DNA from 3 places in the Pleomorphomonas sp. PLEO genome. Region 2 is predicted to be linked to each of the others. Evidence: riboswitches for the same ligand, from Rfam matches in the RefSeq annotation. Region 2 holds a riboswitch; each other region holds the start of a gene.

Region 1 (7,911 bases), 1.4 Mb from region 2:
ACTCGGATTTGAGCAGGGCGTAGATATATTCGTCGCCCCACTTGCCGTTGAACCGGTCGTTCTGGATGAGGTGCGCTTCGCGCCTCAGGCCCAGCCGCTCGACGACCGCCACCGATCTTGCATTCGCACTATCGAGGCGGGCGAAGATGCGATGGAAGCCGATGGCCTCGAAGCCGATCCGCAGCAGGGCGGCAACGGCTTCCGTGGCGTAGCCCTTGCCGGCGTGAACGGGGTTGAAGATGTAACCCACCTCGCCTTGAAGTGCGTCTCGGCTGGCCAGCTTGAGCAGAACCTCGCCGACCACCGCGCCGCCCGCCTTCACGGTGACGGCCAGCCGGTAAACATCGCCGTCGCCCTCGAAGCGGGCGGCCAGCACGCGGTCGAATTTCTCACGCAGGGCGTCCCCGGTTGGCGGCGGCGCATAGAGATAGGCGTAGACCTCGGGGCGGGCGTGATAATCGGCGTACTGGCCCCAATCGCCGTCGGCGAATGGGCGCAGCACCAGGCGATCGGTCTCGTGGCGAGAGGGAGGCGTTTGAAGGGTCATCGATATCCCTTATCGCGGCGGCAGGCGGTGTCCAAGCGTGGGGTTGGTCAGAGGGGCGGTCGCTTGCCCGTCAGTCAATGATGGGCTGGCCGCCTTCACGCGCCAGGCGCGCCAGGCCTTCCTTCATTTGCCGCACCTGTTCGGGCGAATGGCTCTGCCACTTGGTCACTTCCGCGATGATCCTGAGGGGATCGCGGGAGCGATAGGATAACGTCGGGTTTCCGGGAAATTTCTTGTCCGTCAGATTGGGATCGTCGAAGATCGGCCCGGTGGGTTCCACGACATAGATGCGCTCGGGCTCAAGGCCGGCGGCAAGCTCGGCGCCCCAGATCGCCGCGTCCAGCGTGCCCGAGAAATAGACCCATGAAAGCGGTTGAGGGGTGCCAAAGTTCGAAGAATGACCGACGACGATATGGTCGCCCGGCCGCAGGTTGGCCCTGGTTCCGTGGAAGAAGGATTGCGCAAACACGCTGGCCGAAGCTGACATAGGCACAAGGCTCCCCGTTTATTGTTGACGCCGCCGCCGTTGGCACAGAGAGCCTTCAGGTCGCCGGTATCAGGGTTTTTTGAAAGCGATGGGTCGCTACGATGAATTGCCGGCTGACGCCCTTCGGCATCCAAAGCGCATCGTCAAAGGTGTCTGTGAGGTGCCAGCCCTCCCGCTGATAGAACCTTTCGGCGCGGCTATTGCCGGCCGTGCAAAGCAGTTCGGCCTCCGACACCCCATCGGCGAACAAAAGCTGTTCCGCGAACGATAACAACGCATGCGCCGTTCCGGTTCCACGGGCGGATGTGCCGACATAGAGTTTGACGACTTCCGCTGCTTTGACGGAGACAAACCCGATGAGTTCGGTGCCGTCCCTCGCCACGTAGAAGGCGTCTTTCGCCTCTTTCAGCCAGATGGCGAAGTGGCCTTCGGTGCGAAAGGACAACCCCTCGGGCGGCACGAGGGCGGCATGCGCTTCGTGCCATCCCCGGTGCCAGAGCTGGACGATTTTTCCCTGGTCGGCGACCCTAGCCGGATGGATGTCGAGCATGCGGTTTACGCGCGGCCGAGGCGGCGCGCGCCCTGGGGAGCCGCGCCGGACAGCAGCCGCTCGGCGAGGAAGCCGAACAACAGGCCTTGCGCGCCCCAGATGATCGCTTGCAGGCCGAGCGAGGCCAGACGGAAGCGCCAAAGCATGACGGCGGAGAAGGTTTCCGGCACTTCGTTGATCTCGGGCAGCAGCGTCATCACCGCCGCCATGACGGCGATATAGGCAAGGCCGCCGAGGAGGACGGCATTCCAGGCGCCGAGGCGCGCCCAAGTCTGCCGCGCCAGCGCGAAGGCGACGATCATCACCGCGACCGATACCATCAGCATGATGAAGTAGAGCTGGGTGCGGATGACGATAGTCTCCGGGCTGCCGACGGCTGGCGGGTTGGCCGGGTATTTGATCGCCGGCACCAGGATCACCGCGACAAAACCGGCGAGTGCCAGCAGCGCGGCGAGCGGGCGGGCGCCGAGGGCGCTGAAGCGGCCGAGCACCAGCGCGAACACCAGCGACAGGATGCCGCCGAGGGCGGCGCTGTAGACGATGACGCCGGTGAGCAGGCCGAGGCCGGCCTGCGTTGCCCGGCTGACCAGCTCGGGCTCGGCGGCTTCTCCGGCCGCGTGGCTGGCCTGCTCCTCGAAGGCGATGGCGAAATCGACCAGCGGCTCGCCATAGAGGCGGGCGAACAGGAAGGCCATGAGGCCACCGACCACGCCGGCAATCATGCCGCGCAGCAAAAGCTTTCCAGTCATGAAAGACGCCTCAGTGGCAGGGGAAACCCAGGAGGTGGCGGCCGTCGTGCACGAATTCATGCACGTACATGCTGTTGAACAGCGAGGTCGCGCCTTCCTCGGCGCCGACGAAATACACCGCCAGCATCAGTAGCAGACCGGCGAACACGGCCCATGGCAGAACCTCGCCCAGCGGAATGGCGGCCGGCGGCGACAGGGGAGCGGTGCGTGAAATGCTGGACATGGAAAGCCTCCTGGGATTGCGCGTCCCGATGACAGAAGGATGGCGAACAGGTCTGGCTCTCGGGTTTCAGCCCGATTACAGTGGCGCGACCGCTCCGGAGTTTCACCGGCTTCCGCTCAACATCGTCGCTCACCCTCCGCTAAGTGCCGATGCCTGTCAATCGCAAATGATCGATGAGGAATGGGGATGGCCGCTCGCCTGACGCTGATCACAGTGCCGACCGACAACGACCGCCGCGCCCCGCGCTTTCCGGGCCGCGATCGGCTGGACCTGACCTTCGAGAGCTTGCCGGAGACGGTGCGCCGCTGCCTTAGCGAAGCCGATCACCTTATCCACGCACCCGAAATCGCCATTGGCCCCAACGCCACCGTCCGGGTGCCGGCCGAGGTGGCCGAGGCGCTTTCCAATCTCGATTATGGCAACTGGGCGAACCGGACGATGACTGAGATCGCCGGCGCTGATCCCGCTGGCTTCGAGGTCTGGCGAATGGATATGGCGGCGGCCCCGCATGGCGGCGAAGCCATCTCCAGCGCGCGGGACCGGGTCGGCGGTTGGCTGGCCGGGCTGGAGGAACGATCGGGGGCCATCGTAGCGCTGTGCCCGGCGACGATCGTCAGGATCGCCCTCACGGCGGCGCTCGAGGCGCCGCTGTCGATGATCTGGCGCCTCGATCCCATGCCCTGGTCGGCCTGCGAGCTGACGCGCCATGGCGACCGGTGGTCGCTCAGGCTGAGCTAGCTTACCCGTTGCGACGGCCGGTTGCCGTAAATGTATCGGTGTGTTGCTGGGCGCTCAATTATGACGGGTTACGACAAATCGCCACAGCCTCACCATTGAATTTGCCAATTCGTGGTGTTCCCTCGCGCCACTGAGAGTTTCGGTCCGACTCTGAAACCAAGGGGTGACATCATGAGATGCCTTCCGAAGATCAATGGTATCTACTGGCTGTCGCTTGCCGTGGCGAGCGTGTTCGGCGCCAGCCTCGGCGATTTTCTCGCCGATGGGCTCGGTCTCGGCCATCTCAAGGGGCTGCCTTATCTGCTCGGCGACTTGGCGCTCGTCTTGCTGGCCGAGCGTTTCCTGAAATACACCAGCACGCTCTACTTCTGGGCGGCGGTCATCCTCAGCGTCGCCGCCGCCTCCAACGTGGCCAACGCGCTCCATGATCTCCACGTCAGGCTGGCGTCGGTGCCGGTGCTGTGCCTGCTGCTCGCCATCACGGTGATTGTCTGGCGCCTCCGCGAACCGTCGGCCGACGAGCGCGACTTCATCCCGGTGGCCGGCTTTTACTGGGCCACCCTGCTCATGGCCGGCGTGCTCGGCGGCGTGGGGGGCGACGCGGCCGCCTATCCGCTCGGCTTCGGCAACTTCGGGGCGATGGTGGTGTTCGCCATTCCCCTGGGCTTCCTGCTCACCATCGGGCGCAACGGCCTCTACACCGACCTCGGCTTCTACTGGCTGGCGGTGGTGTTCATCGTCGCCGCCGGCACCGCCGCCGCCAATCTTCTGGCCCACGACCTCCACAGCATCGACCTCGGCACGGCAATCAGCGGCGCGGTGTTCGTGGCGTTGATCGTCGCGGTGTACGAGATGAGGGCTTGCAACAAGAGCCTGCGGGTTGGGCTGGTGGGCGAGGGAGCATGAGGAGGCATGAGTCCACATAGGCGCGGGTGGACTCCCATGGACTCCCAAAGGCGAGGCGTCGAGAAAGACGTGCCCGCGAGCGCGCGACCATCCTCAGCTTGCCGCGTCCGAGGATCCGTCTGGCAAAGTGGCCGCTCCCGGCGGCATCAAACCCGCCGAGAGCGCCGAGCGCTTGGCAATCAAGGATGCAGACCATTCAGCGGAGGCCGCCTGTGGAAGGGGCCCGCGTCGGACCCGCTGTAATAGGTGCCGAACTGGTTCTCGTAATCGCGATCGACGATCGTTGAGGCATCGTAGACCGGGCTGTTCTTGACCACCTGCCGGTCGACGCTCAGGGCAACGGTCTTGTCCGCCCAACTGATGTCTTTGGCCAGGCGCGGCGAGATCAACACCTTCTGCCCCGGCCACCAGTTCTTGGTGTCGACCACGAGGTAGTGGATGCTCCAGTCCGCTTCCTCGACCAGCATGTCCTCGACATGGCCGATATCGCCATCGGTGGCATGGATATGATAGCCGTCCACCGCCTTGACGCTGCGCAGGTGCGGATCATCATGCCGCCGATGCGCCTCGAGCACCTCGTTCTCGAAACGCAGTGTATCCGGCTCTGGTGCCAGGATGGGTGCGCCCATCACGCTGCCGTAGCCACCGCCACCCATATAGAGGCCGCTTCCCCAATAGGGGCTCCAGCCATAGTAGCCGTAGATGTTGTTTTCCATTTGCCGCGACACCGGCCGCTCGGTGTCGATATCCGGACTATTTTCGACCTGCCGCATCGTCAGCTTGACCGAGAACTCCCGGCTTCGCTCATTGGCGTGTCCCAGCGTTGACGTCGGGAGAAGCACCCTGCGGTGGGTGAGCCAGTCGCCGGTTTCGACGACGAGCCAGCGGATGAGCCAGCTTTCATCGTCGAACAGCAGGTCGCTGACGGTGCCAACATCGCCGTCGCTGGCGGCGATGGCGTAGCCCTTAATCTTGGAGGCATTCCATAACATGTCGGGACTCCTTGGAGTGTGCAACCGCCGCGAGGGAACGCCGTTGATCGGCGCCAACCTTTGGCCGGTATCGCGACCGTGGACCCCACCTTCAATGTCAGGGCAAAACCGATGACACTCCGAGCGCGGCAAGTCCGATGGCCAGTGAGGCAGCCAGTGCTGAGCGGTTTGGGGGTAAATTCTCCTGTAGCCATTTTAAGTAACCGCTGAAAATTGAGGTTACCCCATGGCTAGATGAAGACAGTATTCCTCGCCGAATTTGCGGTGAAGGCTCGGATATTACTCACAAATACGTTTGATTACTAAGGTTTGGCGCGTTTTCATCGTTGCCAGAGGGGCCGGGCTATCCTTCCTTCAGGGCCGAAGGCCTCGCCTGTCGGAAGGGCGATCTCAGGGGCGCCATCCTCAAGGGTATCGCCAGCGCCGCCGTCAAACGGCACGGGCCGATCGATCTCGACGAGAACCGGGCAGATCGCTCGGTGCCATCCCGACGCCTCAACCTCGTCGGCGCTACCTACAGACTGACATACGACTATCGGACTTAAGTCCTTTTCGTGCGGGCTCTGAGTATTTTCCGGGCCTACCCTCGGTCGATGGATGTCGCGATTCTATCATCGCGATGAATACTCAATTGCCGAGGGCAATAAGAGGCGGGGAAGTATCGCACCATTTCAGGGAGGTCAGCCATGGACAACATTGGTAGCAGGATCAAGGACATTGGTCCGCAGCCGCAAACTTTCGACATTCAGCGCGCGACGAAGGAAAACACCAATTACCGCTCAGTTGCCTGGAGCGGCCGCTACCTGCAAGTGACGCTGATGTCGATCCCCGTTGGCGGCGACATCGGCCTTGAAGTGCATCCGGAGACCGATCAATTCCTGCGTCTCGACTCCGGCAGCGGTCGCGTGCAGATGGGAGAGGCCAAGAACAAGCTGACGTTTGAAAAGCATGTGTCGGACGGTTGGTGCGTCCTCGTTCCCGCCGGCACCTGGCACAACATCACCAATATGGGCACGAAGCCCATGCAGGTCTACGCGATCTACGCCCCCGCCCACCACAAACCCGACAAGGTGCAGGCGACGGCAGCGGCAGCGGAGTCCGACAAAGCCGACAAACCAGCGACCTGGTCGGTACAGCCAAAGCAGGCGCCCGACGAACACGGCTGACAGGGGGCTTCATGCTTGGCCATCGTTTTGGGATGCGACGCCGATGGCCGACCGATCTTTACTACGCGTTGCTCGGTGTCGACAGGGAGTGGCGCAGGCGTTTGGTCGGGGGCGGCGGTCGGCGAACTATCGCCTCTGGCTCTCCACATCACTGTTCACCGCTTGGTGATCAGCGGCACCGCGTTCGTGGCGCTCATCGTCGTCGTGTACCAGATGACGGCATGGAGGCAAAGCCGCCCGAGGAATGAGATTGGCGGGCAAAGATTTACATAGATGGATTGTCGCCGCTGTTCTGTGTCGCGCGGAATGTTCCGCGAAGTTTGGAAGCTTCATGTTTGTTCGGCGCGCTGGACCCGATAGTGATCGTCCGGTGATCGTTTGCGGGGAGCCCAGTCCAGGAAGTTCAGGTGGCCCGATTTCCGTAGATCGCTAGCGACGGCGTTGAGTTGTGAACGGCTTACGATATGGCGCCCGAGTACTCTGGGCCAAATGTCACCCCAGATCGCAATCGATGGTCCCGCTGGTACCAGATCCAGCAGCGATGCTTTAGCGTTGATCAGTTCTTGCGCCAGATAGGCTTCGGCTGGGTCGGGCGCCATTTGAGCAAAAGATTCGAATAACTCTGCCTGCTCGCTAGCTGCTACGGATGCTTGTAACTTGGCGACTCCACGTGCTTTGTCCTGCTTGCGCAGTGCCTTGATCTGACATTCCCGAAATACTTCTAGCCCAGCCGGGCTGCGGGTTCCATAGATCAGACTATAGAGCGGTCGGTCTACGGTGGGTCTCAGGACAGTGGTCTCCGCAACAAATGGATAGTTGCCAATTCGCGCTAATGTGCCCGAAAAGGCTTCTATAAGAACTATTTTCCGATGTTCGGACTCGGCTCTCCCTTGCGGGGTGGGTTCTCTGAGGCATTGGCGCCAGCCTGGTTCCAAGAATAGTGCGTCAAGGCTGGCAGCGACTCCAGGACTTGAAACGTTAACGAAGCGATTGATGAAATCGAACATGAAATTGAAGACGACTTCGCTGTTTGGCCGCTTTACCAGCGGCGCAATGCGATCCATCTCAATTCGCCAGCCCTTTGGATCGATTAGCAAAAAAGAAAATGCGCGACGGGGTATATCCCTGAGAATAGTCTGCGCTAGTTCGATAAACGATCCTTGATATGTCTTGATTTGGACGTCAGGAAAGAGAGCGCTGACTCCTTGTAACTTCGCGTATGCGGTGGGATCTTTCTCTACAAGGTAGGCCGACATTTTCAAGGAACGGCCGAGTTCATTCCATCTAGCCTTCACCTTCGCCAGTGTCGCAAGTGCAATGCCAAACGATGTGTCTTGAAATTGCTCGCCTGCGTTTTGCCAGGGACCTGAGAAACCATCGATATAGGCCACCTCGTTCCACTGGCTGCCTATCTTGTAGGCCCAGGCCTCGAGATACTCGCCCAATAGGAAATGCTTCACATAAGCTTGTTCACGCCCCTTGTAGAGCTCCAATTCCCCGATCATCACATGCTCGCAGTATCAGGTCGTTTTGCGTTACCTTATGGCACCATG
Region 2 (12,013 bases):
AACTGACTGTTGGCGCCGGGGCGGGCGATCGAACCGGCATACCAAACCTCGTCGCCGGGCTGAAAACCGGTTGTCTGGTTACCAATAGAGACGACGCGGCCGACGGCGTCCCAGCCGAGCACCTTGAAAGAGTCTGGTGCTGGGGCGGAGCTGGCGCGCACCTTGGTGTCGACGGGATTGACCGAGACGGCGGCGACCTCAACGAGCAGATCGCGCCCGGTAGGCGTCGGTGTAGGCAGCTCGACATCGAGAAGCGAGTCCGAACGGTCGATAGGGCCAGCTTGGCGATAGGCGACGGCTTTCATGGCTACTTCCTCTGCTATGGATATGAGCGATTGTTGCGCCTATGATCGCTAATAGCCAATACGCACAAAAAGCGCAGATACTGCGGAAAAGGATAGTGTCATGGCCAAGGTCCGGCATTCACGCTTTGACTGTGCGCCCGGCTGTTCGGTTGAGGCGGCCATTGGCCTCATCGACGGCAAATGGAAGTCGGTGATCCTGTTTCACCTGCTGGAGCGGACACTGCGCTTTGGCGAGCTGAGTCGCATCCTCGCATCGGTCACGCCGCGCATGCTGACCAACCAGTTGCGCGAGCTTGAGGAGGATGGATTGGTGGTGCGCACCGTCTATCCGCAGGTGCCGCCCAAGGTGGAATATTCATTGTCGCCACTCGGTCGCTCAATGGAGCCGGTCCTGATGGCGCTGAAAGCCTGGGGCGATGCCAATATCGGCCGCTTCGGTAAGCCCAAGGGCGTCGATTCGCGTGAAAAGCAAAACCCACCGGCGCCGACCGGCCAGACGACCGGAGGGCACCAGTGGGCGAAGTTCGATCCGGCCCCGATCGAGTGATCGGAGCCGTTTTCCCAACTAGGCCCGCTTCGGGCCGCGATCGAGCAGCGCGTAGAGCAGGATGGCGCCGAAGGTTGCGGTGCCGATGCCGCCCAGCGTGAAGCCGCCGATGTTGAGGGTGAGATCGCCAGCGCCGGCAATCACCGCCGCCGCCGTGGTGATCAGGTTCTTGGTCTCGGAGAAGTCGACCTTGTTCTCCACCCAGATCCGGCCGGCGGTGGCCGTGATCAGGCCGAAGATGACGATGGACAGGCCACCGATCACCGGGCCGGGGATGGTGCCGATCAGCGCGCCGAACTTCGGCGAGAAGCCGAGCAGGATGGCGATCACCGCCGCCACCACGAAGATCAGCGTCGAGTAGATCTTCGTCACCGCCATCACGCCCATGTTTTCAGCGTAAGTGGTGACGCCGGTGCCGCCGAAAGCGCCCGACAGCATGGTGGCGAGGCCATCACCGAGGAAGGCGCGGCCCATGTAGGGGTCGAGGCTGCGGCCGGTCATGGCGCCGATCGCCTTGATATGTCCAAGGTTCTCGGCAACCAGGATGACCGCCACAGGTGCGATCAGCGCCATGGCGCTGGTCGAGAAGGTCGGGGCGGTGAAGGTCGGCAGGCCAAACCAGGGCGCGGCGTCGAGCTTGGTGAAGTCTATCGGTGCGTCGCCGAAAGAGGCGGCCCCCAGCCAATAGACGATATAGCCGACGAGGCCGCCGATCAGCACCGGGATACGACGCAGCATGCCCGGTAAGTAGACAGCGGCGACACCGACGGCGACGATGGTGATAAGGCCGACGCTCCGGTCGAAGCCAGTGGCCGAGATACCCTTGACGGCGATCGGTGCCAGGTTGAGGCCAATGGCGGCGACGATGCCGCCGGTAACGACCGGTGGCATCAGCTTCTCGATCCAGCCATAGCCGATCTTGATGACGACAAGGCCGATCAGCGCGTAGACGGCGCCGGCCGCGATGATGCCGCCGAGCGCCACCGAGATGTTGGTGTTGGGGCCGGTGCCGGAATAGCCGGAGGCGGCCATCACCACGGCGATGAAGGCGAAGCTCGAGCCGAGATAGGATGGCACGCGGCCACCGATCACCAGGAAAAAGATCAGTGTGCCGATGCCGGAGAACAGCACGGCGACATTCGGGTCGAAGCCCATGATGATCGGCGCCAGCACCGTCGAGCCGAACATGGCGACCACGTGCTGGAAGCCGGCGATCAATGTCTGCGGCCAGGGCAGGCGTTCATCCGGCGCGACACGATCGGCGGCGGTCAGTTTCCAGCGCGGAAACCAGCCTTCGGTTGGGCTTTTTGTCATGATTGTCTCGTCTGTTGTCCCAGGTCCGTCCCCCGTGGGCGGTCGCATGGGAAAGGCGAGATGGTCACTATCTCCAGGAGCGGCGAAGGCGAAAGAGCGGCCTTCTGCGACCGTTGTCAGCAGCTCAATGGAGGGAACACTGTTTCTGAACGCGAAAACGCGTATTTTTACCAGATGGTCAGAATTCAACCCATTGGTAATCCACAGAAAAATCGGTGGAATCGGCCCTATGGTCGAAGGGGCGGCGCACCCGAATCGTCTTGACAGGGGCGGTGGATTGCCGAAAGTTGGCCCCGTGCAAGGTGTTCCGGCGGCATGCGGCCGCCGGGATGAAACGGGAATGGGGAAGGATCACGATCCGAAGCCCCGGCCGCCCCCGCGACTGTGCGTGGTGAGCTTCCGTCCAAAATGCCACTGGGAATCCCGGGAAGGCGGACGGCAGGCAGCGATCCACGAGCCAGGAGACCGGCCATGCACAGAATCGGATTCCGTCGGGTGAGACGGAAAAGGAGACTGATATGCATATCGAACCGGGCCTGGTGGCCGACGGTAAACTATGGCTCAGCTATCTGACGGCAGCGGGCGCGGCGGGCTACTGCGTTAAGCTCGCCTGGCAGGCGGTGCGCGAGAGCGGTGCCATTTCGCTTGGCCTGCGCAGTGCCGCCACGACGGCTCTCGTTTTTTCCTTCTTTGAGGTATTGCCGCACTATCCGGTCGGTGTCTCGGAGGTGCATCTCATCCTCGGCTCGACGCTGTTCCTGATCTTCGGCACGGCGCCCGCGGCCATTGGTCTCGCACTGGGGCTCCTGGTCCAGGGGTTGTTCTTCGCTCCTTTCGATCTGCCGCAATACGGCATGAACGTCACAACGCTCCTGGTGCCGCTGTTCGGACTTATGGCGCTTGCTCGCGGCATCATCGCGCCGGCTACGCCTTATGTTGATCTGAAGTACCGGCAGGCCCTGGCCCTCTCCACCGCCTATCAGGCGGGCATCGTAGCCTGGGTTGGCTTCTGGGCTTTCTATGGACAGGGCTTCACCGTCGGCAACTTTGCCGCCATCAGTTCGTTCGGTGGCGCCTACATGCTGGTGATCATCGTCGAGCCGCTGGTCGATCTCGCGGTGCTCGCCGGCGCCAAGCTTCTCAATGGCCTGCGCGGCAGCTTCCTCGTCGAACGCCGCCTCTACGACGCCGCCTGACGGCCGTGCGTTGATCGCATCCTTGCCGCGCCGCTCCGATAACCCGGAGCGGCGCGGTTTGCATTTGTAGGTCGCTGTGCTGATGGACGTTCTTGTGGCCGGATGAGGCATGGATCGGTCATCGTATGCGTTGGCCGACGTCTGGCGGTCTTGACAGTTGCGAGCCTTTCCGCATAACGTCGTAAACGTTTACGGAAGCGAGCAGGCAGGGAGGAAAATCCTGTCCCGACTGGAGAGCCCCGGACGTCATTGTCATGTCGGTAGGCATGGATGGCGAACGGTAGGTTATGGCTCTTCGAGATCAGGACAATCTGCCGGATCGCCGTTCACCGTTCTCGGTCCCGCCGGTCATCATCGAGCCGGAACCGGTCGGCCAACTGGAGGAGTAGGGAGCATGAAGACATCGGCAATCCTGGGAGCGGTGCTCTACGCCGGCGCCGCGACGCTTGGCATGGCGGCATATGCCGCCGATCCCGTCACCATTACCATCTGGTGCCAGGACAGCGAGACGCAGCCGGGCCTCAACCTCGCCAAGGAGTTCGGCGAGAAGAACCCCGACATCAAGGTCGTCTATCGCCAGATCCATTTCGACGACGTGACGTCGGAGGCGATGCGCGCCTATTCGACGGGCCAGGCGCCCGACATCATCGCCATCGATAATCCCGAGCACGCGCTCTTCGCCTCGCACGGCGTCTTCCTCGACCTCACCGACCGCATCGCCAAGTCGGCTGTGATTCACAAGGAAGACTATTTCCCCGGTCCGCTGGCTTCCGTTACCTGGGACAGCAAGCTCTACGGCGTGCCGAAGGCCACCAACACCATCGCCCTCTACTACAACGCCGACATGTTCAAGGCGAAGGGCCTCGACCCCGACAAGCCGCCGCAGACTTGGGACGAGATGGTCGACGCCGCCCGCAAGCTCAACGATCCCGCCAAGAACGTCTATGGCATCGCCTTCTCGGCCAAGGCTTCGGAGGAAGGCACCTTCCAGTTCCTGCCCTGGGCGCAGATGACCGGCGGCGGCTATGACAAGATCAACACCGATGGAGCTGTCCGCGCGCTGACCATCTGGAAGACGCTGCTCGATGAGAAGCTCGCCTCGCCCGACACATTGACCCGTGGCCAGTGGGATTCCACCGGCACCTTCAATTCCGGCAATGCAGCCATGGTCATCTCTGGGCCATGGGAACTCAACCGCATGTCGCAGGAAGCGAAATTCGATTGGCGCGTGACGCTCATGCCAGTTCCCGAGGTTGGGGCACCCCGCTCGTCGGCCATGGGCGACTTCAACTGGGCCATCTTCAAGAGCTCCAAGCATCCGGACGAAGCCTTCAAGGCGCTTGAGTATTTCGTGTCGCAGGATCCGCGCGTCTTCCCCGACTGGGGCCAGCTCGCCGCCCGCGCCAACATCGAAATACCGCCGACCGGCGACGCCAAGAAAGACGCAGCCGTCAAGGTATTCATGGAGCAGCTGAAATACGCTCAGCCGCGCGGTCCGCATCCCGAATGGATGAAGATCTCCAAGGCCATCCAGGACGCCATCCAGTCGGCTCTGACCGGCCAGGCGAGCCCCAAGGATGCACTCGATCAGGCCGCCACGACCATCAAGGGCATTCTCGGCTGATCTCTTTGAAAGGCGCTCCGGCCCAAAGCATCGGACCGAAAAGTGGAATCCGATTTTCGGACCATCCGGTGCGATAGCAAGAGACTAGATCGTCGTGCGTCCATCAGGACCCGCGGCGATCTAGGCCGGGGCGCCACCACATTCTGTTGACCGCACCGCCTGGCAGGGGCGATGCTCCGTGCTGGCGGCCTGCCGTGGCGCGGATGCGGGGAGGACCGATGCGACGCCTTTATTCCAGTCTCGTCGATGGCCGAGGATTTGACCTCTGCCTGATCGGCATCCCACTGGCCTTTCTCATCGTGCTGTCGGGCGTGCCGCTCGTCTACAACGTGGTGATGAGCTTCCAGGCCGTGGACATGTTCAGCCTTGGCAGCTTCATTCGCCCGTGGGTCGGCTTTGACAACTATCGCCAGTTGATCGCCCAGCCAGAATTCTGGCCCATCATGGGCCACACGGCGACCTTCCTCGCCGCTTCGATTGCCGGCCAATTTCTGCTCGGCTTCGCCCTAGCGCTGTTCTTCTGGTTGAATTTTCCCGGCGCCTCCTGGCTGCGCGGCTTGTTTCTGGTGTCCTGGGTGATGCCTGGCCTGGTGGTCGGCGCCGTCTGGAACTGGCTGCTGTCGGGCGACTTCGGCGTCTTCAACTTCGTACTGCACCAGCTGCACATCATCTCCGGCAATGTCTTCTGGCGCTCCGACCCGGCCTTCGCCCTGTGGAGCGTGATCATTGCCAATATCTGGCTCGGCACGTCCTTCAACATGATCATGTTGTCGGTCGGCCTGTCGTCGATCCCCGCCGATCTCTACGAGGCGGCCGAACTCGACGGTGCCGGCGCGCTCACCCGCTTCTGGACCATCACCTTGCCAATGATGCGCTCAAGCATCGGCGCGCTGATCTCGCTGGGCCTCATCTTCACACTGCAGCAGTTCGACTTGTTCGCCGCCATCACCGCCGGTGGACCGAACAACTCTTCCAACGTCGCCCAATACTGGGCTTGGGACCTCTCGTTCAAACAGTACGACTTCGCCAAGGGCGCGGCCATTTCGGTCATCATGATCGTCGTGGTGATGCTGGCCTCCGTCTACTACGTCCGGTCGACCCGCCATGAGGTAAGAGGATGAGCGAGACCACCAAGAACCGGCTGCTGCTCGTCTTCGCGCTGCTGCTCGCCGCCGTTTATCTCTTCCCCCTCTACTGGATGTACATCACCGCGCTGAAGACCGGCTCGGAGATGTTTGCGACGCCGCCCTCCTTCTGGCCGGACGATCCCCAGTGGTCGATCTTCCCCTTCGTTTTCCAGCTGAAGGGCATGAGCCAGTTCCTCTGGAACTCGACGGTGATCGCCTTCGGCTCGGTGGCGCTGATCGCCGTCCTCGGCACTGGCGCCTCCTATGTGCTGGCGCGCTATCGCAACGTCTGGATCGATGTCGGCCTGTTCCTCGTCCTGATGCTGCAGGTGTTGCCAGCCTCGCTGATGATCACGCCGATCTTCGTCTTGTTCACGCTGACCGGCATTCTCGATTTTCCGCGCACGGCAGTAATCCTGGCCATCGCGGCGAAGAGCATGCCCTTCTTCATCGTTCTGGTGCGCGCCACCTTCATGAGTGTGCCGATGGAACTCGAGGAGGCGGCGCTGGTCGACGGCAATTCGCGCGCTGGGGCCTTCTGGTCGATCGTGCTGCCGCTCGCCCGCAACGGCATCCTGGTTGCCGCTATTCTTATCTTCATGCAGGCCTTTGGCGAGTTCGTCTATTCGAAGTCGCTGATCCAGGAGATCGAGCTGCAGCCCAGCTCGGTTGGCCTCAACGCATTCATGGGCCCGAACACCAACGAATGGAACCGGATCATGGCCTTCGCCTCGATCTACGTGACGCCCATTCTGGCGACCTTCGTGCTGCTGCAGCGGCGCATCGTCTCTGGCCTGACCTCCGGAGCCCTGAAATGACCAAGCAGATCGAATTCTCCAACGTCAACAAGCACTACGGCGCCTATCACGCCCTGAAAGACATCGATCTATCGATCGACAAGGGCAGCTTCGTCGCTTTGGTTGGCCCGTCCGGCTGCGGCAAGTCGACGCTACTGCGCTCGCTGGCCGGCCTCGAAAAGATCACCGGCGGCGACATATCGATCGCCGGCGAAGTGGTGACGGCCCTGCCGCCGCGCAAGCGCGACGTCGCCATGGTGTTCCAGTCCTACGCCCTCTACCCGCACATGACCGTGGAAGAGAACCTCACCTATTCGCTGAGGGTACATGGCGTTTCGAAGGCTGAACGGAAGAAGGCCGCCGCCGAGGTGGCGGTCACCACTGGCCTCACCGGCCTCCTCGATCGCTATCCGCGGGAGCTGTCCGGCGGCCAGCGCCAGCGCGTGGCCATGAGCCGGGCGATCATCCGCAATCCCAAGGCTTTCCTGTTCGACGAGCCCCTTTCCAATCTTGATGCCGCCCTGCGCGTTCATATGCGCAAGGAAATTCGCGCTCTGCACGATCGGCTCGGCGCCACCTCGGTCTATGTCACCCATGACCAGATCGAGGCGATGACCATGGCCGACCACGTCGTTGTGCTCAAAGCCGGCATTATCGAGCAGCAGGGACGGCCGCTCGACCTCTACGACAAGCCGGCAAACAAATTCGTCGCCGGCTTTATAGGTTCGCCGGCCATGAATTTCCTGCCGGCGATCGTCGTCGAGGGCGGCTCGGTCGCGATCGACCTCAGCAATGGGCCCTTCTCTCTGGCGATCCCGGTTGCCGCGCCGGTTGGCGCCAAGGTGCTGATCGGCGTTCGGCCCGAACACCTGACCTTGACGGCTCCGGGAGAGGGGCGTTTTGACGCATCCGTTGCCTTCGCCGAGTCGACGGGATCGACCACCTTCGTTTCCACGGCGACGACGCCGGAGCTGATGGTGGTGGAAACCGGCCGCCGGATGGTTGCTAGTGGCGACCGTGCCGGCTTGGCGTTTTCGGACGCGAGCGTGCACGTCTTCGACGCGGAGACGGAACGGCGGCTCTGAAGGACAACCTCACCAGTATCGCTATCCCAAAGAAAAACCCCGGAAGCCGCGCTTCCGGGGTTTCTGCTTCGGATCGTCGCCATGGAGACGGCATAACCGTCTCAGGCTGGTGGGAGGGTGATCCGAAGCGGGCCGGCGGCGCGGAGGGTAACGCCGCCGGAACGCTGGTCGAAGTCGTCGCTGCCGTCGACGGCGGCAACGTGCCCGATGCCGGAGAGGCGAAGGGCGTAGGGAAGCTCGCAGTCGGGCTTCGCGGTGAGAACGTCACCGTCGCGACGCACCGTCAACGTCAGGGCCGGCGCACCGGTGCGATAATCCGGCACCGTTGCCGTGGCACTGGCGCCGTCGGCAAGTTCATAGAGAACAAAGGTGACGCCGTCCGTGTAGTCGTAGTCGGGCCGTTGGTTATTGCTGCCAAAGGCGATGAGGCTACCCGGCCGCACATAGAGCGGCAGGCTCATGACGCCGTGCGTCTCGCGCCGCCAGGCCGGCCCCTGCACCACTTCGCCGGTGAGCAACTGCGTCCAGCGCCCCGCCGGCAGGTAGACCGCGACCTCGCCATCCTTATCGAACACCGGCGCGACGAGCAGTGACGATCCCAGCATGAACTGGCGGTCGAGCGTCTCGGCTGCCGGATCGTCGGGGAATTCCAGCAGCATGGCCCGAAGCACAGGAACGCCTGTAACCGACGCCTCGACGGCGGCGGCATAGAGATAGGGCATCAGCGAACACTTCAGCCGTGCAAAGTCGCGGAGCACCGCCTCCGCTTCCTGGTCGAACAGCCAAGGCACCCGGTAGGACTTCGAGCCATGCAGACGGCTATGGCTGGACAGCAGGCCGAACGCACACCAGCGCTTGTAGACGTCGGCCTCGGCGGTGTTCTCGAAGCCGCCGATGTCATGGCTCCAGAAGCCGAAGCCCGAAAGACCCAAGGAAAGGCCACCGCGCAGCGTCTCCGCCATGGCCGGATAGTCGGAATAGCAGTCGCCACCCCAGTGCACCGGGAAGCGCTGGCCGCCGACGGTGGCCGAGCGGGCGAACAGCACGCTTTCGCCGCAGGCTTCGATCAACGCGTCGTGCACCACCTTGTTGTAAAGGAATGGATAGTAGTTGTGCATCTTCACGGGGTCCGAACCGTCGTGCCAGACGACGTCGGTCGGGATGCGCTCACCAAAGTCGGTCTTGAAGGCATCGACGCCCATGGCTGCGAGGCGCTTCAGATGTCCGGCGTACCAGGCGACAGCCTCGGGGTTGGTGAAGTCGACGATGCCCTGGCCGGCCTGCCAGAGATCCCACTGCCAGACGCTGCCGTCTGGCCGCTTTAGGAGATAACCCTTGTCGGCCGCTTCATTGAACAGCTTCGAGGCCTGCGCAATATAGGGGTTGATCCAAAGACAGATCTTCAGCCCTTTTTCCCTGAGGCGATTCAGCATGCCCTGGGGATCGGGGAACACCTCTGGGTCCCATTCGAAATCACACCAATGGACGCCGCGCATCCAGAAGCAGTCGAAGTGGAAGACGTGCAGGGGAATGTCGCGCTGGAACATGCCGTCGACGAAGGAATTGACGGTGCCCTCGTCATAGTCGGTGGTGAACGACGTCGTCAGCCACAGACCGAACGACCAGGCCGGTGGCAGCGACGGCCGGCCAGTGAGGCGCGTGTAGCGCTCCAGCACCGCCTTAGGCGTCGGGCCGTCGATCAGGTAATATTCGAGCGCCTCGCCCTCGACGGCGAACTGCACTTTCGACACCTTTTCCGATGCCACTTCGAAGCCGACACGGCCGGGGTCGTTGACCAGCACACCCCAACCGCGATTGGTCAGGAAGAAGGGGATATTCTTGTAGGCCTGCGTGGTGGAGGTGCCGCCGTCTTCGTTCCAGATGTCGATGCTCTGGCCGTTCTTGACGAAGGGGGAGAAGCGCTCGCCAAGGCCGTAGACCAGCGTGCCGACCTCAAGATCGAGTCGCTCGAACACATGCGGCGGCTCGCCAGCGACGCTGGCGTGGCCGGTCTCCCGGAGGCCGGTGCCGGTGAGACGTTTGCCGCCACGCGTCACCTCGGTTCGCCAGTCGCCATCCTTGGAAATGGTTAGCGTCAGCCCGCCGGAGGTGAAGGTGAGCGTGGTCTCGCCATCGACGATGGTCGGCTGGAAAGTCTCGTCGGGAAACAGCTCGAAAGCCGGGCCGCGCTTCGCGGTCCCCTTGTGATGCTCGATGCGCACACCGATGACGCCTTCCATCGGCGCGCTGAGCGTCAGCGTCAGGGTCGGCGCGTTGATCTGGTCGGCGCGGCCCCGACCGCGTACGGCGAGTGCCAGGATTTCCGCCCTGCGAGCATCAATCCTCACCGCATGCACGTGGTGCGGATTGAGGATGCTCATCCCTGCCGGCAGCAACCAGTTGCCGTCGCTGAACTTCATTGTCTTCCTCCCAGGATGCTCCGCCGAGGGGGAGCTACGCACTTGCCGTCCGCCATCAAGACCTTCGTGGGGCTTGCGATTCTACGGCCTTCCTCTATTCCGTAAACGTTTACGACGATAACGGCGCGGGTGCCTTCTGTCAAAGGGCTTTTGTATCGGGGGATACTCGCCGCCACGGCCGGTGGCGGGAGAGATTTCCTCGACGACACCGGGTGTTCCGCCTATTGATCGCCTACCGGATTTCTGCTGAAAGACGGGGGCGACAGGTGGTTGGCCCCTCTGGAAGGTGGCCGGCGCTGGATGCGGAGGATGAGAGATTGGGCATCAAGGAACTGGCGCGCCATCTCAACATTTCCATCGGTACGGTATCGCGAGCGCTCAACGGTCATCCGGAGGTCAACGCCGAGACGCGCAAGCGCGTGCTTGAGGCAGCCGCCGAGCTTGGCTATGCGCCTGACCAAGCCGGGCGCAGCCTGCGGCAAGGCACTCTCAATGTCGTGGCGCTGCTGCTCTCCACCGATCTCACCTCCAAGACCGACACCATGTTCTTCATGGAGCTGTCGCGCGGTATTCAAGACCAGTTTGCCGAGCACGGCCTCGACCTCGTCATCCACTTGAACAAGCCCGACCTCGACATGCTCGACCGCGTCAAACGCATCGTCGAGCGCCGGCAGGCCGATGCACTGATCCTTGCCGAGACGCGCGACGACGATCCGCGCCTCGACTATCTGGCCGGCCGCGGCTTTCCCTTCGCCACCATGGGCCGGTCGTGGTCGGGCGGCACCCATCCCTGGATGGACCTTGACTTCGATTTTGCCATGCGCGCCGCCATCGACCGTCTCGTCGGCTTCGGTCATCGCCGCGTCGCCTTGGTGACCGGCGATCCCGGCTACCGGCTCGACAGCATGCTCCAGGACGCCTTCCGGCGTGAACTTGCCGGCCACGGCCTCGTTGTCGACGAAGCTCTGATGATCAAGACGGACACGCACGAGGAAGGTGGTTACAAGGCGATGACCGATTTTCTCGCCATGGCCGAGCCGCCGACGGCGGTGATCTTCCCACATTATCGAGCCGTGGTTGGCGCCTATTCCTACCTCTCCGAAACCGGCCGACAGCCAGGTCATGACGTGGCCATCCTCAGTTGCTCGGCCGACACTGCCATCGCCCAGTTCATGGCGCCGCCGCTCACCTGCTTCCGGATTGATCTCTATGGCCTTGGCCGGCGCCTCGCTCAGGCCTTGCTTGCCTCGATGCCGCGCTTTGCCGAAGGTTATGGCAACGCGTTGATCCAGGAGATCTGGCCGTGGGAGTTGGTCGGACGCGACAGCGATGGTTTCCACGTCGGCTGACGCCGGCAAGCGCGACCGCCGTTCCGGATGGCGACGGACAGGCGTAGATCTTGGTAAAGGGCGTCGGCAGCCGATTCGCCCGCTTCCGGAGACGACCATGCGCGAGGAAAGTCTGTCCTTTCCGCCCTATCCGACCGAGCCCTCCGGGCGCGATGAAACGGTCGAGGTCAGGATTGGCGCGTTCAATGGCAATCGCGTGTTCGAACTGACCACGACGGCCGCTCGACGCGACAACCCGTCGCGGTCCAG
Region 3 (12,013 bases), 1.1 Mb from region 2:
CAGATCGGACAGAATTCATGCTCTCCAGCGAGATAGCCGTGCTTTGGGCAGATGGAGAAAGTTGGCGTCACCGTGACGTAGGGCAGGCGGAAATTTTCGAGAGCTCGCCGGACGAGCTTCTTGCAGGCCTCGGCTGACGACACGCGCTCGCCGAGATAGAGATGGAGCACGGTGCCGCCGGTGTAGCGCATCTGAAGCGGCTCCTGGCGGCGCAGCGCCTCGAAGGCGTCGTCCGTAAAGCCGACCGGCAACTGGCTGGAATTGGTGTAGTAGGGCGCATCCGGCGTGCCTGCCTGTAGAATGCTCGGAAAGCGTTTCTTGTCCTCGCGGGCGAAGCGGTAGGTCGTGCCTTCCGCCGGTGTGGCTTCGAGATTGTAAAGGTGCCCCGTCTCCTCCTGAAAGGCGACGATGCGGCTGCGGACATGGTCGAGCAGACGGATGGCGAAGGCCTCGCCCCACTCCGTCGTGATGTCCTCGGTATCGCCGGTGAAGTTGCGGATCAGTTCGTTGACCCCGTTGACGCCAAGCGTCGAGAAATGATTCCGGAGCGTGCCGAGATAGCGCTTCGTATAGGGAAAGAGGCCGTCGTCCATCAGCCGCTCAATGGTCTTGCGCTTGATCTCCAGGCTGGTGCGGCCGATGGCCAGGAGTTCGTCCAGGTGGCGCAACAGTCCGGTCTCATCACCCTTATGGAGGTAGCCTAGACGGGCGCAGTTCACCGTGACGACGCCCAACGATCCCGTCTGCTCGGCCGAACCGAACAGACCATTGCCGCGCTTCAGAAGCTCCCGAAGATCGAGCCGCAACCGACAACACATCGAGCGGACCATGTTCGGCGTCAGCTCGGAATTGAGGAAGTTCTGGAAGTAGGGCAACCCATATTTGGCCGTCATCTCGAACAGGCGCGTGGCGTTGTCGCTCTCCCAGGGGAAGTCGGGCGTGATATTGTAGGTCGGAATCGGGAAGGTGAAGACGCGTCCCTTGGCATCGCCAGCCGTCATCACCTCCATGTAGGCGCGGTTGATGATGTCCATCTCCGCCTGCAGATCGCCATAGCGGAAGTCCATCTCGGCGCCGCCGATGACCGGCACCTGATCTTTCAGGTCATCCGGGCATACCCAATCGAATGTGAGGTTGGTGAACGGCGTCTGCGTACCCCAACGCGAGGGGACGTTGAGATTGTAGATCAGTTCCTGGATCGATTGCCGCACCTCTTCATAAGTCAGCTGATCCTTGCGGACGAAGGGAGCCATGTAGGTGTCGAACGAGGAGAAGGCTTGGGCGCCAGCCCACTCGTTTTGCAGCGTGCCGAGAAAATTGACGATCTGGCCGACGGCGCTCGAGAGATGCTTGGGCGGCCCCGCCTCCACCTTGCCCGGCACGCCATTGAGGCCTTCGGTGAGCAGCATGCGGAGCGACCAGCCGGCGCAATAACCCGAGAGCATGTCGAGGTCGTGGATGTGGATGTCGCCGTCGCGATGCGCCTTGCCGACTTCCGGCGGGTAGACGTGGCTGAGCCAGTAGTTGGCCGTCACCTTGCCGGAGACATTGAGGATGAGACCGCCCAGCGAATAGCCCTGGTTGGCATTGGCATTCACCCGCCAGTCGGCGCGTTCGAGATACTCGTCGATCGAGGACACCACGTCGACGACAGTGTTGGCGTCGCGGCGAAGGCGCGCCCGCTGCTCGCGATAGACGATGTAGGCGCGCGCCGTCGCAAAGTGGTTGGCCGAGATCAGTACCTGCTCGACGACGTCCTGGATCTCCTCGATCGACGGCATACGCTCGGCGAAGCGGTGGGCGATCACCTTCACTGCCTGCATCGCGAGGAGCTGGGCCTCGGCGCTGGAAAACTCGCCACTTGCGGCACCGGCGCGCTCGACGGCGGAACGAATCTTGTCGGCATCGAAGGGGGCGAGCGCGCCCGATCGCTTGAGGACGCTGAGAGGCGGCTTGACTGGAGATATTTCCGACATCGTTCCCTTGCACCGAATTCAGGGCAGAGAACGGAAGGAACGCAATCGACAACGGCGGAGACGGACTCCGGCCGTGCGTCGACGACGATCCACCGGTGCACCCCGCCCGAGGACAAATCAACTCGGCTGGGGCAGGTCTCCTGGCTCACGGGTCATCGCAACCGTTCCGTCTTCCCAGTACCCTAGGGCACCAGTGACTTCCGTGGAACGGGCACTCGCCGCTGACAGTTGCGGGGGCAGCGCCGGACTCGCACCGGCTTCCCTCTTGGCTCCAGATGTTGTGGCATCTGAAGAACCTCAGCTCAACAACTAGTATTTCGTGCCTCACGAGTCGGGTCAATGAAAGACGCTCGCGGTGAGCGGTTCTACCTATACGGCCTGTGAACGGATTGTGGATCGCTGGCCGAGCGCGCCCATTCGACGGGCTGACCCAGCCGGCCCCGCACATGCAAAAAGGCGCCTGCCACCCACCGATCATCGGTCGTTGGCGCGGCGCCTTCTTTGAAACGATACAGAAAACTAAGCTGGTCACACGTACAAGGGTACGGAACATATCTGCTCGCGCCCTAAGTCCGGATTTGCCCCCCAAAAAACACGAAGACTCCCGGCGAACACCATATCCGCAGCAGCCTATGGCTTGCCGCGGAAAACCGTGTCAAAGGCGATCCGTTTGAAGCGATCGAGCGGCTCCGGGCTGCGCTCGACTTTCATACGCAGGATCGCCCCTTCCCATGAGGTCAGCAGGAACTCGGCCAAGTCCTTGGCCGGGAACTGGGTGTCGATCTCTTTTGCTCTCTGCCCTTCTTCGATGCAGCGCTCGAACGGCTCCAGCCACTCCCGGTAAATCGCGGCCAGCCGCTCGCGCAGCACCTCGCTTGCCTGCGACACCTCGATGCTGAAATCACCGATCAGGCAGCCGCGCAGATAGCCGTCGGCGGCCAGGCGATCGGTAATGATATCGAGATAGCGGAACAATCGCTCGCGCGGCGTCAGTGTGTGGTCGTTGAGCGCCTCTCCGACCAGCTTTCGCGTGTGCGAGAAATAGTAGTCGAGCACCTCTCCGGCGAAGGCTTCCTTGGAGCGGAAGTGATTGGTGAAGGAGCCCTGGGGCACACCGGCGTCGGCGACCACGTCGCGCACGCCAGCCGCATGGTATCCCTTGCGGAACATCACCCGCAGACCCGCTTCAATGATGTCGTTCTTGTTCGATGGTCTCGGCATAGCTTGAAAATACGTACGTTCGTATTGATGGTCAAGTATACCAATTGAGCGTTGCGGGAGACTGCCCCGACACTCAGCGGCCGTGACGCCTGCTCCGCCCATGGCAGGGTCTCCACAAACAGAGCACGGCTTTTTGCCGGCGAGCCAGGCGACGTCTGGCAATTTAGGCAGAGCCCACGCGGCTCTGCGCGCGAGCCGCTATCCCAAGATGCTGTTCGTCGGCGATCCAGGAGCCCTCGTCTCGCCGGATTTCGCCAAACGCTTTGCAGCCAATCTCGAGAATTGCGAAGTCGTGCCGGTCGGCGCTGGCGCCCATTATCTCCAGGAAGATCATCCCGAAACGATCGCGTCCGGCGTGAGCCGCCTGATCGTCGCAACCACCCAACAGGCGTGCCGGGACCTAGAGAGTACCGGCCGAAACCTGAAACAGGCATAATTGGGCGATTGATTGAATTACGACCCCAAGCACGGTGGGCTTGCTGAGCCCACCGTATTCTCTGGAACCACGCGATGCCGGAATGGCCGGCCCTCGCTGCGCCGCATCTTCCACCACGAGACGACCCGCCGTAACGGACCATGTGGCGGCGCGGCCGCGCCTCAGACCATGCCGAGGGCGTTCATGTAGAGTTCGAGGATGGCTTCCGCCTCCTGGCGCTCATCCGGATCCTGCTTGCGCAGTTTTAGGATGGCCCTGACCGCTTTGACGTCGTAGCCGCGGCCCTTGAGCTCGGCCATCACGTCCTTGATGTCGTCCTGGAGCGCGGCCTTTTCTTCCTCGAGCCGCTCGACGCGTTCGATGAACTGCCGGAGTTCACCCGCCGCGACGCCGCCCTGCGATTCTGCCGATTCCATGCTCATGGGATATCTGTCCTGCCGATCTTGTCATTGGGTCCGGGCGGGGCTGCCGCCCGTGAGGCCGGCATGAAGTCCGAACTTCATGGGCCCGTCAACCATTTTCAAGCGTCCATTCACACGCCTGGCTCGTCGGCGCGCGATCGGTAAAAGACGGCGTCGCGCATCGCCGGCCGGCCCGCCAGCGGCGCGACCACCTCGAAAATCGTCTTCGCCCAGTGGTTTGCACCCGCCTCGTCGGCGATGTGATCCTGTCGCACCTCGATGAGAAGATGGGCAAGGCCGCGCGCCGTGCCGTGGTGATAGAGCGTATCATTCTTGAGCGCACCATCGTAGGGCTCGTTGTCGCCCACCTTGAGGCCGCGCGCCCGGAAGGCGTCGAGCGACGGAGTGACCATGCGGTCGTCGCTGTCCCAGAGAATCGCCATGTCCCAGGGGCGAGGAACGCCCTTCCAAGCCGGCGTGAAGGAATGGATGGACAGGATCACCGGCGGTACGCCAGTGCCGATCATCCGGTCGACCAGCTCGGCAATCGCCCGGTGATAAGGCCGGTGGAAGCGCTCGATACGTCGCTGCCGTTCGGCGGCGTCGACGCCGGCATTGCCTGGTACGATCGCCCCGTCGGAAAGCCGCATCACCAGCGTCGGGTCGTCCTCGCCGCGATTGGCGTCGATCAGCAGGCGCGAAAAGCGGGTCAAAAGGGCCGGCGCGCCGGTGAAGGCGGCGAGGCGACGGACAAGCCATTCGGTACCGATGTCATAGGCGATATGGCGCTCGAATTCTGCCGCCGGCAGGCCGAGATCGCCATAGGGCGGGGGGACCCGGTTGGACGCGTGGTCGGCGATGATCAGAAGGCCGCCAGCTTCGTTACCGGGCAGAAAAACGAAAGGGGAGTCGTCCGTCGGGTCCTGCATGGCTAACGATCCTAAATGCTGATATCGGTCGGATAAAGTCGAGATCCGTCCACTGGCCCACCGATCGTTCGACCGTTGCACATTCGCCGCGGTCCGCCCGGAGGCCGCCCCTCCAGGTCCGTTCATGTCCGCTGCCAGATCGCTGCCGCTATCCGCCCGCCCCGGTGAGGTTGTGGCCTTCCTCGCCCTCTGCCTGGGCGCCGTCGCCATGGGCATATCGCCGATCTTCGTCCGCATCGCCGACGTCGGCCCGTTCGCCAGCGCCTTCTGGCGCGTCGCCCTGGCAGTGCCGGTGCTGGCCATCTGGGCGGTGAGCGAGGGCGGCAGGGGCGCGCTTCTGGCCGCCTTCCGTTCGAGGGCCATCTGGCTCGCCGGTTTCTTCTTCGCCATCGACCTGTTCTTCTGGCACCTTTCGATCCTCCACACCTCGATCGCCAACGCCACCTTCCTGTCGTCGATGGCGCCGATCTGGGTGTTGCTGTTCTCCGGCCTGTTCATCGGCGAAAAGGTCGGCCGGCGCGAGGCCGGCGGCGTCATCGTCTGCATCCTCGGCGGCGCCGTGCTGCTCGGTGGCTCCTACACGCTCGATTCCACCAAGCTGATCGGCGATATCTACGGCATCGGCACCTCCTTCGGCTTCGGCACCTACTTCCTCGCCATCCGCGCCGCCCGCCGTGAGCACAGCACTGGCACCGTCACTTTCGGCGCCACCACGGTGACGGCGCTCTGCCTCGGCATCATCGCCTTTACCTTCGAGCAGAAGCTGCTGCCGTCCTCGCTGGCCGGCGCGGCGACGCTCGCCGCCCTCGCCTATGTCAGCCATATCGGAGGGCAAGGGTTGCTTGCTTTCGCCCTCGGCTATCTTTCCGCCGCCTTCTCGTCGTTGGTCATTTTCATGGAAGTGATCGCCGCCGCCCTCCTCGCCTTCCTGGTGTTCGGCGAGGCGATCGGCTGGAGCCAGGCGGCCGGCGGTCTGATGATCCTGGGGGGCATCTGGATCGCCCGGCCGCGATCGTGACAGACGCCCTCGGACACGACCAAAGACTGGAGCGTAAGCCCTTGAGGATGCGTGTTAATGCTGGAGCCAGACCGGACACGGCGGAACAGTGCGGGAGCTTGCGTAATTATACGTTGACATTTTGCCGTAGGTCACGCGATAAGGCGGGGCATTCTCCGATGAGCACCGGACAAGGATCGTTGGCGAGCGGAAAACCGATGGCGGCAGATAGGGGACCGGTACGACGGACGCGGCCGGCGATTTTTGCCGCGGCGCTGTCCTTTATCGCCCTCGCCGCGGCGACACCCGCCAAGGCCGATCTCAGGCTCTGCAACAAGACCGACGGTACCATTTCCGTGGCGATCGGCTACAAGGCCGCGGACGGCTGGCGCTCCGAAGGCTGGTGGAATATCGGCGGATCGAAATGCGGAACGCTGCTGACCGGTGCTCTCGCCTCGCGCTATTACTACCTCTACGCCGTCGACAGTCAGCATGGTGGCGAGTGGGGCGGCAAGGCGTTCATGTGCACGAGACGCAAGATGTTTACCATCGGTGGCGTCGAGAACTGTGTCGCCCGAGGCTATGAGCGGACGGGCTTTTTCGAGGTCGACACCGCCGAACAACGCAGCTGGACCGTACACCTCTACCAGCCGACCCAAAAAGGAAACGGGGCGAAATGAGACGAAACCGCAAGGTCAAGATTCTTGCAACTTTGGGCCCCTCCTCCTCCGACAAGGACATGATTGCCCGGCTGCATGAGGCGGGTGCGGATTGTTTCCGCATCAACATGAGCCACACCAATCACGAAAAGCTGCGCTACTACGTTTCGACCATCCGTGAGGTCGAGGCCGAAGCTGGGCGTCCTATCGGCATCCTCGCCGACCTGCAGGGCCCCAAGCTGCGCGTCGGCACCTTCGCCAACGGTCCCGTGTTCCTGGAGATCGGCGCGAAATTCGCCTTCCATCGCGAGAAGTTCGACGGCGACGTCACCGGCGTGACGCTGCCGCATCCGGAAATCATCGACGCCCTCGAGCCTGGCCATCGCTTGTTGATCGACGACGGCCGTCTCCGGCTGCGCATCGTCGAAAATGACCGCAAGCTGGCGATCGCCGTTGTGGAAGTCGGCGGCAAGATCTCCGACCGCAAGGGCGTCAGCCTGCCCGACACCGTTCTCACCTCGGGCGCCCTGACCGAGAAGGACCGCGCCGATCTCACCGCCGCGCTCGAAGCCGACGTCGACTGGATCGCGCTGTCCTTCGTGCAAGGGCCGGAAGACCTCATGGAAGTGCATGAGATCGTCGACGGCAAGTGCGGCGTCATGGCCAAGATCGAGAAGCCGCAGGCCGTCAAGCGCTTCAACGAGATCCTCGAACTGTCCGACGCCATCATGGTGGCGCGTGGCGATCTCGGCGTCGAGTTGCCGCTCGAGCAGGTACCGAGCGTGCAGAAGAGCATCACCCGCACCACGCGCAAGGCCGGCAAGCCGGTGGTCGTCGCCACCCAGATGCTGGAATCGATGATCCAGTCGCCGGTGCCAACCCGCGCCGAGGTGTCCGACATCGCCAACGCCGTCTTCGAAGGCGCCGACGCGGTGATGCTGTCCGCCGAATCGGCGGCCGGCGCCTACCCGGTCGAGGCGGTTCAGACCATGAGCCACGTCGCCGAGGAAGTGGAGAATTCCGAGCACTTCCATTCGATCCTGGCCGGTCAGCGCGGCGAGCCGGATGCAACGCCGGCCGACGCCATTTCCGCCTCCGCCCGCCAGATCGCCGAAACGCTGGGCATCGCCGCCCTCGTCTGCTTCACCGCCTCCGGCGCCACCGGCCTGCGCGCCGCTCGCGAGCGGCCGTCGACGCCGATCCTTGCGCTGTCGCCCAACCGCTCGATGGCCCGCCGTCTGGCACTGGTCTGGGGCATCCACTCGGTGGTGACCGACGACGCTCGCTCGCTCAACGATCTGGTGCAGCGTGCCAGCCGCATCTCGGCCGAGGAAGGCTTCACCAAGCCTGGCGATCGCATCATCATCACCGCCGGCGTGCCCTTCGGCACGGCGGGCGTGACCAACCTCCTGCGCATCGCCAGCATCGGCGCCGACGGCAAGTCGGGCATCTAGTGGCTCGACTCCGACGCTTGTGTTCGCTCGATGCCATCGAGCAAGTGTCGGAGTCAAAGCCATTGTTTCTATTGCAGCTTCTGAGTTTGACATTCGATCCGGAGAGTGATGCTCGACCGGATTCGAATGTCAAATTCGCGGCGCGAATGTCCTCGACATATTGTTGACGCTGCGACTGCCGTGACCAGATTGTCGGGCGGCAGATCCTTGCAAGCGGCGGATTTCGCCGACGGTTCACTCCGCGGATTTCCCTGAGCAGACTGGGATGGGAAACCTCTCTATGAACCTCTGGAAAATCCGCGATTATATTTTTCTGCTTTCGGCACAATCGACGTCGACATTGGTTGGCGCCGGCATGAATGTCGTCTTCCCGCTGGCAATCCTTGAATTCACGGGATCGTTGGCGACCGCCGGCATTGTCGGCGTGCTGAGATCCGCGCCTTACCTCGTCCTGAGCTTGCCATTGGGAGCGTTGGTTGATCGCTGGAACCGCCGTTACATTATGATGGCGTGTCAGCTCGGACGTTTGATCGCCTTTTTTGGTCTCGCCCTGACGGCCTATTACGGCGCCCTCAATCAGTGGCACATTTACTTTGTCTGCCAGATAGACGGCATCTTGTTCGTGTTCTTCAACATCGCGGAAGCTGCGGTTCTTTCATGTGTCGTGCCCAGTGCATTGTTACCTCACGCGTCCAGCACCAACGAAGCAGGCTTCGGCACCGCGATGATTCTGGGGCCTCCCGCTGCCACGATCGTCTACCAATTTTGGGGGATCGGCGGCACGCTCTTGGCAGGCGCTCTTTGCTACCTCGCGTCTTTCTTTCTGCTGACGATCATCAAGACGGGGCTGAACCCCGCCCGTCTGCCAACGCGTCAAACTCTGATCGAGGAAATAACGGAGGGCATTCGGTGGCTTATCGGTGCCCGCCTCGTTCTTCTGCTTGCCTGCATCATGGGAGGCCTCAACCTCATCAATGCCGCGATGCCGCTCATCGCGATCACGCTGGGGCAAACGCTGGGGGCCAGCAATGCGTCGATTGGAACAACGGTCGCTTGCGGAGGCGTTGGAAGCGTTCTGGGGTCGCTTTGCGGTCCGCGCTGGTTGCGCCTGCACGGATTCGGGCGAGGCGTGGCCTTCACCACTTGGCTGCACGCCGCGGCCTTCGGCGCGCTGATCTTCGTGCCGAGCTTGCCATTGCTCGGCTTGGTCTATGGTCTCATTATTGGCTTCTACTCCCTGTATGCGGTGATGCAGTTCGCCTACCGCATCAAGTCCGTGCCGGAGCGACTTCAAGGGCGTGTCAACAGTGCCTGTCGGTTGATAGCCTTTTCGCTTTATCCGCTCGGTTCGGCACTAGCCGGAGTTCTCTCCCAGTACTGGGGCGCGCAGGCTTCGGTCATGTCTTTCACGGCGGTCGCAGTCCTGCTGGCCTGCATACTCTCGCTGAGTCCATTTCTCATGCCGACGTGGCGTGAGGGCTGTGTTCGGGGAAGCTCTGCGAAGTGATCCCTGTTGGGAAGCGCGCCGAGAACGCACGGGCGACTCAAATTCCCCTCTAGACAAGGGCGGCCGGTTGAGACGGCGGCTTTTTTCCTAGCCTCAGATATCCCGGCCGTGGCTGCCGGCGACGATGGCCTCGATCGCCTCGTTGAGGCCGTCGAACTGTGGATCGACCACCTGCAGGCGTTTGAGCACCGAAAGCGCCCGATCGTGCTCATCGAGATCCTCGAGCAGCACAGCCAGCTCTTTCATTGCCAGGAAATGGCGCGGCTCGATGCGCAGCACGGTCTGGAAGTCGCCGAGCGCCTGCGACACCTGGCCGGACAGAAGATGCAAGGTGCCGCGCCGATAATAGGCTTCGGCGAAGGTCGGCCGCCGTACCGTCAGTTCGTCGAGAATGTCGAGCGCCGCGGCGGCATCGCCGCCGACCACCGCTTTTTCCGTCCAAGACAGGAGAAGATCGGCGGTGGCGCTGCCGCTCGCCGCCCAGCGCTGGCGAATCTCGCCTTCAAGGCTGGCCGCTTCGGTCCGGTCCTTGGCGGCGGAAAGGCGCGCAAACAGGCCATCGAGCTCACCGGCCTTATCGGCAGGGACGACCGTCATCAACCGCTCGCGCCCGCTTGAGACAGGCGGCGGCAAACCGTCACCGGCGGCAACCGGTCCAACGGCGATCAACAGCAACAATGCGAAGGGCACAAAAACACGCATACCCGGGAAGGTACCTTCCCGGGCAGCGATCGTCGAGTGCATCCTGACGCCAAGGCAGGCCATCGGCCCGCCCTTCCTCAGCCCTGACGGGCCTTGTAGCGCGGATTCTTCTTGTTGATGATGTAGATGCGGCCCTTGCGACGGACCATCCGATTGTTGCGGTCGCGGGTCATCAGGGCCCGGAGAGAGTTCTTGATCTTCATTTGGTCCATCCTTGCCGACATGCCACCACGGCGTCTGCGCCTCACGACGCGCCGCCGACGGGGCGAAGCCCGACGTCGTCAATCCCGATGCCAGAAGGGCCGAGGCCCCCTTGCCCGAATTCGGGCGGACCATACGTATCGACCTCGCCGATGTCAATTGCACGATGACCGACTTTTCGGGGAGAGACGGCTGATTCTGCGGCGGTGGGAAAGACGCCGGACCGATGGCATGCCGGCTAACGGGAATCCGTCTTCTGCTCGGTCATATTATCAAGCGCCTCCGCCCTGTTGGCGACGTCTTCCAGTGCCTCGGCTTTCTCGGCCAGGTTCTGGCTGACTTGGCGTATTTCGTCCTCGTCGAGCTTCTCGATACCGACGAACTTGTTCTGGGCCTCCGAGGTGAGGATCAGTTCGTCGATCTTCGCCTGCAGCGCCTTGCCGTCGCGGTTCTGGGAGTTCTGGAGGACGAACACCATCAGGAAGGTGATAATGGTGGTCGACGTGTTGATGACGAGCTGCCAAGTCTCGGAAAAGGCGAAGAACGGGCCGGAAATCGCCCAGACCGCGACCAAGCCCACGGCAATGGCGAAGGTTGCCGGCCGGCCAGACAGCTCCGAGATCGTGGAGGCAAATTTCGAGAACAGACGCGACGCAGCGGAACCGCTCATGGTCACCTCGTGTTGCGAACGTCGCGCTCCATTAAAGCGGAGGGACGGCACGGACGCCATGACAACCACCTCGACGGGTAGCGGTTCCGTGCACCGGCCAGCGGCATTATCGCAGCCCCTGCCCTTTTCTCGCCGCCATTCCGCTGTTATCGCATAGGGACCGGGGCCGGCGCCCAGATTCCCGAAGTCGATTCCCGAAGCCGGACGACGAGGCTCGAACACCATGCCTGGGCAGTTTGCCAGCCTTTCCCGACTGCTTGATGGCGTCGGCCGCTTCATACGGCTCGGCCAGCCTCCGGATGCCGCCGCCGCTTCGACAGCCTGCGATGGCTGCGATCTCGTGCGTGTCGCCAGCTACAACATCCATAAGGCCATCGGCAACGACGGTACCTACGATCCCGCCCGCACCATAGCGGTGATCGCCGAGATCGACGCCGACATCATCGCCCTGCAGGAAGCCGACCGCCGGTTGGGCGACCGCAAGGGCCGGCTCAACCTCGCCACACTGGAAAAGGAAACCGGCCTGACGCTGGTGCCGGTCGCCGCCCGACCGATGAGCCACGGCTGGCACGGCAACGCCCTGTTCTACCGGCGTGGCACCGTGCTCCGCGCCGAGCGCATTCACCTGCCGCATGCCGAACCGCGCGGCGCGGTGCTGGCCGAATTCGACATCGGCGGCCGCCACCTGCGCGTCGTCGCCGCCCATCTCGGCCTGTTGAGCCGTACCCGCCGCTTGCAGATGGAGCGCCTGCGCTCCCATCTCGAGGCGCGCGAGCCGATGCCGACGCTGCTCTGCGGAGATTTCAACGAATGGCGACCCGGCCGAACCAATTCGCCGCTCGAGCGGCTGTCGCCGCTGT

Evidence for each region. Region 2 has a riboswitch for cobalamin ahead of AB6N07_RS00660 (energy-coupling factor ABC transporter permease). Riboswitches for the same ligand answer to the same signal wherever they lie in the genome.
Region 1: linked by a shared signal. The riboswitch ahead of AB6N07_RS07025 (CbtB-domain containing protein) and the one ahead of AB6N07_RS00660 (energy-coupling factor ABC transporter permease) in region 2 are both predicted to bind cobalamin.
Region 3: linked by a shared signal. The riboswitch ahead of AB6N07_RS05495 (ribonucleoside triphosphate reductase) and the one ahead of AB6N07_RS00660 (energy-coupling factor ABC transporter permease) in region 2 are both predicted to bind cobalamin.

What each region holds. Positions count from the first base shown of each region.
Region 1 covers NZ_CP166625.1:1,574,493-1,582,403, forward strand. The annotation lists gene AB6N07_RS07005 (GNAT family N-acetyltransferase) at 1-547, opposite strand, end outside; gene arr (NAD(+)--rifampin ADP-ribosyltransferase) at 618-1,034, opposite strand; gene AB6N07_RS07015 (N-acetyltransferase family protein) at 1,090-1,584, opposite strand; gene AB6N07_RS07020 (CbtA family protein) at 1,590-2,333, opposite strand; gene AB6N07_RS07025 (CbtB-domain containing protein) at 2,344-2,556, opposite strand; cobalamin riboswitch at 2,584-2,704, opposite strand; gene AB6N07_RS07030 (histidine phosphatase family protein) at 2,743-3,294, shown strand; gene AB6N07_RS07035 (hypothetical protein) at 3,466-4,200, shown strand; gene AB6N07_RS07040 (PRC-barrel domain-containing protein) at 4,380-5,192, opposite strand; gene AB6N07_RS07045 (hypothetical protein) at 5,519-5,737, shown strand; gene AB6N07_RS07050 (cupin domain-containing protein) at 5,879-6,358, shown strand; gene tcmP (three-Cys-motif partner protein TcmP) at 6,688-7,863, opposite strand.
Region 2 covers NZ_CP166625.1:149,610-161,622, reverse strand. The annotation lists gene AB6N07_RS00675 (zinc-binding alcohol dehydrogenase family protein) at 1-305, opposite strand, end outside; gene AB6N07_RS00670 (winged helix-turn-helix transcriptional regulator) at 406-852, shown strand; gene AB6N07_RS00665 (solute carrier family 23 protein) at 871-2,166, opposite strand; cobalamin riboswitch at 2,450-2,655, shown strand; gene AB6N07_RS00660 (energy-coupling factor ABC transporter permease) at 2,685-3,362, shown strand; gene AB6N07_RS00655 (sugar ABC transporter substrate-binding protein) at 3,757-4,986, shown strand; gene AB6N07_RS00650 (carbohydrate ABC transporter permease) at 5,205-6,107, shown strand; gene AB6N07_RS00645 (carbohydrate ABC transporter permease) at 6,104-6,931, shown strand; gene AB6N07_RS00640 (ABC transporter ATP-binding protein) at 6,928-7,995, shown strand; gene yicI (alpha-xylosidase) at 8,097-10,415, opposite strand; gene AB6N07_RS00630 (LacI family DNA-binding transcriptional regulator) at 10,733-11,764, shown strand; gene AB6N07_RS00625 (hypothetical protein) at 11,862-12,013, shown strand, end outside.
Region 3 covers NZ_CP166625.1:1,236,152-1,248,164, reverse strand. The annotation lists gene AB6N07_RS05495 (ribonucleoside triphosphate reductase) at 1-1,976, opposite strand, end outside; cobalamin riboswitch at 2,089-2,291, opposite strand; gene AB6N07_RS05490 (TetR family transcriptional regulator C-terminal domain-containing protein) at 2,607-3,197, opposite strand; gene AB6N07_RS05485 (hypothetical protein) at 3,406-3,633, shown strand; gene AB6N07_RS05480 (DUF2312 domain-containing protein) at 3,795-4,049, opposite strand; gene AB6N07_RS05475 (N-formylglutamate amidohydrolase) at 4,166-4,963, opposite strand; gene AB6N07_RS05470 (DMT family transporter) at 5,088-5,981, shown strand; gene AB6N07_RS05465 (DUF1036 domain-containing protein) at 6,179-6,640, shown strand; gene pyk (pyruvate kinase) at 6,637-8,073, shown strand; gene AB6N07_RS05455 (MFS transporter) at 8,354-9,580, shown strand; gene AB6N07_RS05450 (tetratricopeptide repeat protein) at 9,674-10,345, opposite strand; gene ykgO (type B 50S ribosomal protein L36) at 10,360-10,485, opposite strand; gene AB6N07_RS05440 (low affinity iron permease family protein) at 10,722-11,153, opposite strand; gene AB6N07_RS05435 (endonuclease/exonuclease/phosphatase family protein) at 11,377-12,013, shown strand, end outside.